DNA from 2 places in the Bradyrhizobium sp. AUGA SZCCT0169 genome. Region 1 is predicted to be linked to the other one. Evidence: predicted binding sites of a transcription regulator. Region 1 holds the regulator's gene; the other holds the start of a gene.
What was found. Region 1 encodes LexA, which represses DNA repair genes until DNA is damaged. Its sites were predicted from a motif close to TGTTCNNNNTGTGTTCNG; they were not measured.
Positions count from the first base shown of each region.

Region 2: the regulator LexA is predicted to act here: its motif matches at 1,937-1,954, upstream of JQ609_RS23485 (DNA recombination protein RmuC).

Region 1 is NZ_JAFCMC010000005.1:232,421-235,829, reverse strand. It holds gene JQ609_RS08575 (HAD family phosphatase) at 1-280, shown strand, start outside; gene glp (gephyrin-like molybdotransferase Glp) at 293-1,504, shown strand; gene lexA (transcriptional repressor LexA) at 1,718-2,425, shown strand; gene JQ609_RS08560 (hypothetical protein) at 2,654-2,893, shown strand; gene JQ609_RS08555 (hypothetical protein) at 3,033-3,409, shown strand, end outside.
Region 2 is NZ_JAFCMC010000023.1:67,072-70,480, reverse strand. It holds gene JQ609_RS23495 (AmpG family muropeptide MFS transporter) at 1-117, opposite strand, end outside; gene JQ609_RS23490 (GIY-YIG nuclease family protein) at 204-509, shown strand; gene JQ609_RS23485 (DNA recombination protein RmuC) at 699-1,907, opposite strand; gene def (peptide deformylase) at 2,078-2,605, shown strand; gene fmt (methionyl-tRNA formyltransferase) at 2,787-3,409, shown strand, end outside.

The DNA of each region.
Region 1 (3,409 bases):
CAACACCAATAACGCGCATGTCGTGCATTTCAGCCAGGCCTATGCCGGCGTGCTCGGCCATTTCCGCGAAATCTACCTGTCATCGACGATCGGGCTTCGAAAGCCCGATGCGGCGGCCTATGATCATGTCGTCAAGGCGATCGGTGTTCCCGCCTCCCGCATCGTGTTCTTCGACGATTCCGCAGCAAATATCGACGGCGCGCAGGCGCGCGGCCTGGCCGCGGTGCATGTGACAGGGCCGGATGACGTCGCAAAGGCGCTTGCCGCGCTGGGAATTTGAGAGGGTGTTGCCGTGGCCCTGATGCCGGTCGTTGATGCACTGACCGCGATCCTTGCGGGCGCCGATCCCCTGGCGGAAGAAATGGCCGCACTCGACACCGCCTGGCATCGCGTCCTCGCGCGCGACCTTGCCGCAAAGCGCACGCAGCCGCCGCGGGCGATGTCGGCGATGGACGGCTATGCGGTGCGATCGGCCGATGCCGCCGACCTCTCCGCGCGGCTGAAGGTGATCGGCGAAGTCGCGGCGGGCCGCCCGTTCGAACGCCAGGTGGGCCCAGGAGAAGCGGTCAGGATTTTTACCGGCGGGGTGATCCCCGATGGCGCCGACGCCGTCATCATCCAGGAAGACACGGCCGCCAGCGGCGACCACATCACGATCACGGAAGTTGCAAGACCGGGACGGCATATCCGCGCCGCCGGCGCCGATTTCCGCGAGGGCGACGTGCTGCTCACCAGGGGAAGCCGCCTCACCGAACGCGATCTGTCGCTCGCCGCCGGCATGAACTATCCGGAACTCGCCGTGATCAGCCGCCCCAAGGTGGCGGTGCTCGCCACCGGCGACGAGCTGGTGATGCCGGGCTCGATCCCGGGCCCCGGCCAGATCGTCTACTCCAACGGCTACGCGCTGCGCGCGCTGGCGCGGGCCGAGGGCGCCGAAACCATTGATTTCGGCATCGCCGCCGACACGGTCGAGGCGACCACTGACGGCATCCGCCGCGCCCGCGCCTCGGGCGCCGACATCCTGATCACGATGGGCGGCGCCTCGGTCGGCGACCACGACCTCGTCAAGCGCTCGCTGGAGGCCGAGGGCGTCGCGATGGCGTTCTGGCGCATCGCGATGCGGCCGGGCAAGCCGATGATGCACGGGCGCCTCGGGGCGATGCGGGTGATCGGCCTGCCCGGCAATCCGGTCTCGTCCTATGTCTGCGGTTTCCTGTTTCTGGTGCCGCTGATTCGCGCGCTGTCGGGCCGAAAAACCATCCATCACGCGCGTGAGACCGCCCTGCTCGGCCGCGATCTTCCCGCCAACGACCAGCGCGAAGACTATCTTCGCGCACGGCTTGAGCAGCGCGAAGACGGTGCGTTGATCGCGGTGCCGGTGAGCCACCAGGATTCGTCGCTGCTTGGGAATCTCGCTGCGGCACGGGCGCTTTTGATACGTCCGCCGTTTGCGCCGGCGGTGCCTGAAGGCACGCCATGCGAGTTCCTGCGCCTGCCGGAATGACGCGTCCGGGCGGCCTGTTCGAGTGAACTCGGCGCGCGTTCACCTGAAATTAAGTGGTTGCGGAACATGTATCGAACATATAGTGTCCGTTCATGATTTGTTTCGAGAGCTAGTGTCTACAAATGGGAGTTTTGGACTTCCGAATTTGAGACCGCGGCCTCTGCAAGCTGAACGACCACGAATTACGACGCGCCAACCGGGGGATTGCTCGAGATGCTTACGCGCAAACAGTATGAACTTCTGCGTTTCATCAACGAACGGCTCAAGGAAGCCGGCGTGCCGCCCTCCTTCGACGAAATGAAGGATGCGCTCGACCTCCGCTCCAAATCCGGCATCCACCGCCTCATCACCGCCCTGGAAGAGCGCGGCTTCATCCGCCGCCTGCCCAACCGTGCCCGCGCCATCGAAGTCATCAAGCTGCCCGAGCTTGCGGGCGCCGGTAACGGCAACGGCCGCCGCGGCTTCACCCCGAGCGTCATCGAAGGCACGCTCGGCAAGGTCCGCGCCGCCAGCGCGCCCGCCGAGGACGATGGCAACCGTCCGGTCGCCGTTCCCGTCATGGGCCGGATCGCCGCCGGCACGCCGATCGAGGCGCTGCAGACCCGCAGCCACACCATCAGCGTACCGCCGGACATGCTCGGCTCCGGCGAACATTACGCGCTCGAAGTCCGCGGCGATTCCATGGTGGACGCCGGCATTCTCGACGGCGACATGGCGCTGATCCAGCGCAACGAGACCGCCGACACCGGCGATATCGTGGTGGCGCTGATCGACGAGGAGGAAGCCACCCTGAAACGCTTCCGCCGCCGCGGCGCCTCGATCGCGCTGGAGCCCGCCAACACCTCTTATGAAGTGCGCATCCTGCCGCCGAACCGGGTCCGGATTCAGGGCAAGCTGATCGGGCTGTACCGGAAGTACTGAGCGCGGCCCGCGCCAGATGCAAGCCGCGTTCGGCACCGCAAAAAAGCCCCGGCCATCGACCGGGGCTTTTCGTTGCCTGGACGTTGGGACAGCCTTAACCGTCGCGGTGCGCTTGCATACGTCCCACAATTGCCCAGAACGCAGCAAAAACTGGCGGCGTGAGCGCGCTGTTTGGTTTGAGGCGTGCTCGAAAGCGTGCGAACGGGGGGACGCGACGTGGTCAGCAATATGATCACCAAGATCACCTGGCAGCGGGCGGGCCTAGTGACCGAGCCGGGCCGCTACATGCTCCGGTTCGGCTGGCTGACAGTGACGGCGGAAGATCTCGCGATCTGGCAGCAATTTCCGGAGGCTGCGTTCACGCTGGTCGCGCTGCCCGGGATTGCCGACGACGGACGGGAGCAATTCCATCTCGGCGCCTTCGAACTGCCGCTGCCGCCGATGCCTGAAAATCCGCAGCCGCCGTAGCGCGTTTGTGATCGGTTGCGCCGGCCTTTCCGTCGCACAAATGTCCAGAACAGGAATAGACTTTGCTCAAGTCCACTCTGATAGAGGCCAGCGCCTCGAGGGAGGCACGGGTCTTTATCTCTTACGAGGGAGCGATCCGATGTGTGACTATAGTTTGCACGCGATGGCAACGCGTCCTGCTGAGGTCGGCGAGACATTGATATCGACCACCTTCCGCGGCACCTCGACCCGCGGCTTTGCCAGCGAACGCGACCCCGCAGTCGCGGTCTGCATGCTGCCCGGGACCGAACTGGCCTTCGCGCAAGACGTCAAATACGACAACCGCTGGATCTGGACGCGGACGATCGGTTTTCGCGTCGGCAAGTTCAACACCATTGATCCGCATATCAAGGAACGTCACCACGACGCAATCGAATTTCCCGACGGGAGCCATGTGCTGGTGACGCAGCTTTGCGAGGGTCAGCGCGTCACCGTGCTGCAATTGCCGGTGGTGCATCCGATTCCCGAGCGCGCGGC
Region 2 (3,409 bases), on a different contig from region 1:
GAAGCCGAGCATCATCACGATCAGCACGCGCGGCTGCAGATACACCGCAAGCGCTTCGCGCCAGGAGGGCGCGGACGAGGGTGTTGCCGATGTCGAGGGGGCTTCAGGTGCGTTCATAGACAGGTGTTAGCAGATTCGGCCGCCAAAAATGATACTGTCATCGCCCGGCTTGACCGGGCGACCCAGTATCCCAGAGGCGGCAGATGGGAACGCGCAGCTATTATGTATATATCCTGGCCAGCCGCATCGGTGGCACGCTTTACATCGGCGTGACCAATGACCTCGTCCGTCGCGTTTACGAGCATAAGTCAGGTGCGGTGGAAGGCTTCACTAAAGATTACGGCGTGAGTCATCTGGTGTACTTCGAATGCGTCGACGAAGTAGAGGTTGCCATTCAGCGTGAGAAACGGCTGAAGAAATGGCCGCGGGCTTGGAAGATTGCGCTGATCGAAAAGGACAATCCGAACTGGATTGATCTTTATCCGGAGATCGCCGCAGGAGGAGGATAGGTCAGCGCTTTCGACGAGATGGCTCTGATGGCGGCGGGTCCCAGAAGGACGAACAAAAATCATTGTCGTCCTCCGCGAAAGCGGGGGACCCAGTATCCCAGAGGTGTTTGAGCTAGATCGAGAGGCCGCGGCGTACTGGGTCGCCCGGTCAAGCCGGGCGATGACACCGCTTGCGTAGCGCCTGGGCCTCTACTCCCCCGCCTGCAGCTTGCGCGCCAGCGGGAACAGCTCTGGTGCGCCAGATTTGACGATGCGCGGAGCCTCGGGCGGCGGCTCGGACTTGCTAAAATCCAGTTCCTCGATCCGCCCCGCCCGCTTTTCGATCTTGTCGGCGGAGATCAGGATCTGGCGGACGTCCTCATTCACATCGCCAAAATGCTTTTGCAGTTTCAGCACGCGGTCGCGCAGGCGGCCGAGATCGTCGCCCAAATTAAGCACCTCGGTGCGGATCTGGTCGGCAGCATCGCGCATCCGCGCATCTTTCAGGATCTGCTGCATCACCTGGATTGCCAGCATCAACAGCGACGGCGACACCAGCACGACGCGGGCGCGGTAGGCCTTCTGGATCACGTCGTCGAACCCATCGTGAATTTCCGCATAGACCGATTCCGACGGCACGAACATCAGCGCGGTGTCCTGGGTCTCGCCTGATATCAGATACTTCTCGGCGATGTCGTTGACATGCTTCATCACGTCGGCGCGCAGTCGCCCTGTAGCGTATTTCTTTTCCTCGTCGGTGCGCGCGTCGTGCAGCGCGGTCATCGCCTCCAGCGGAAATTTCGCATCGATGCAGAGCGGGCGCTGGTCGGGCAGGAACACCACGCAATCCGGCCGCTTGCCTGATGAGAGCGTGTACTGGAACTCGTAGGAACCCGTCGGCATGCCGTCCTGGACGATCGCCTCCATCCGCGCCTGGCCGAACGCGCCGCGCGACTGCTTGTTGGCGAGCACGTCGCGCAGCGTGGTGACTTGCGAGGTCAGGTCGGTGAGATTTTTATGGGCATTGTCGATAATGCCGAGCCGCTCATGCAGCGCGCGCAAACTGTCCATGGTGTTGCGCGTGGTCGCTTCCATCGACTGGCCGACCCGGTGGGTCACCGAATCCAGCCGCTCGTTGACGGCGCGGGCCATCTCGGCCTGACGGCCGGCCAGCGCCTGTCCCATCGCATCGACCCGGCCGGTGGATTCGCTCTGCGCCCGCAGCATTTCGCTCAGGCGTTCCTCGAGCTCGTCGGCCCGGATCGCCTGCGCCATCGCGAGTTCCGCGCCGCGGCGGCCCGACCGGGCGATGACGATGGCAATGGTGAGCAACAGGATTAGCGCCAGCGCGCCAAAGCCGATCAGCGCGTCGAGGGCACGAATCGGCAGGTCGCCGATGACAAAAAGAATCTCGTTCATGGCTGCTTGTAGCCGATTCGCGGGTTAGCACGAACGAAGAGGGAACATTTATGGTAGATGACCCCTTAATTTTCGTGGTTAACGCGGCCTTAAAAATCATGGTTAAGGCCGCCTTACCCGGTTCCGACGTGCATTGACCGCGGCAAATCAGCAGCTTAAATCGCCCCATCATGGCAATCAGAGAAATCATTATCCTGCCGGACAAGCAGTTGCGGCTCGTCTCCAAACCCGTCGAGAAGGTGACGGCGGAGATCCGCAAGCTGGCCGACGACATGTTCGAGACCATGTACGACGCGCCCGGCATTGGCCTCGCCGCGATCCAGGTCGCGCAGCCGCTGCGGCTGATCACCATGGATCTGGCCAAGAAGACCGAGGACGGCGAGACCAAGCCGCAGCCGCGGGTCTTTATCAATCCGGAGATCATCTCCTCGTCCGAAGAGCTGTCGGTCTACGAGGAGGGCTGTCTCTCGATCCCCGAATATTACGAGGCGGTGGAACGGCCGGCGCAGGTGCGCGTACGCTTCACCGATCTGGACGGCAAGGTGCACGAGGAAGATGCCGACGGCCTGTTTGCCACCTGCATCCAGCACGAAATCGATCACCTCAATGGCGTGCTGTTCGTGGATTATTTGTCCAAGCTGAAGCGCGACCGTGTGCTGAAGAAGTTTACCAAGGCCGCGAAGAGGGCGGCGGAGTAGGATCCACCGCGCCGTCACCCTGAGGTGCGAAGGCGCCTCTTGGCGTCGCAGCCTCGAAGGGCGACGGCAGACGCAAGCGACATTCTTTCTTTCCTGCGCATCCTTCGAGGCTCGCAAGGGCTCGCACCTCAAGATGACGCTCGTTATCTAGATGCCGGGTCCAAAGGATTTTCTTCGCATCATGCCTCTCCGCTTGATCTTCATGGGCACGCCCGATTTCGCGGTGCCGACGCTGCTGGAACTCGTGGCCCATGGCCATGAGATCGCGGCCGTCTATACCCGCGCGCCGAAGCCGGCCGGGCGTGGCATGAAGCTGCAGCCGACACCTGTGGAGCAGGAAGCGCGGCGGCTCGGCATACCCGTGCTGACGCCGACCACATTGAAGACGCCGGACGCGCTCGAAGCGTTTCGCGCGCACAATGCGGATGCCGCCGTGGTCGTCGCCTATGGCATGATCCTGCCGCAGGCGATCCTGGATGCGCCGCCGCTCGGCTGTTTCAACCTGCACGGCTCGTTGCTGCCGCGCTGGCGCGGCGCAGCCCCAATCAATCGTGCCATCATGGCAGGCGATGCCGAGTCCGGTGTGATGGTGATGAAGATGGACGTCGGCCTCGATACCGGCGACGTCGCGATGGCCGAGCGCCTGCCCATATCGGACACCATGACCGCCGCCGATCTGCACGATGCGCTGGCCCCGTTGGGGGCCGATCTGATGGTGCGCGCGATGGGCGGGCTGGAACGCGGCGGTCTTCAATTGAGCAAGCAAAGCGCCGATGGCGTCACCTACGCTGCCAAGATCGAGAA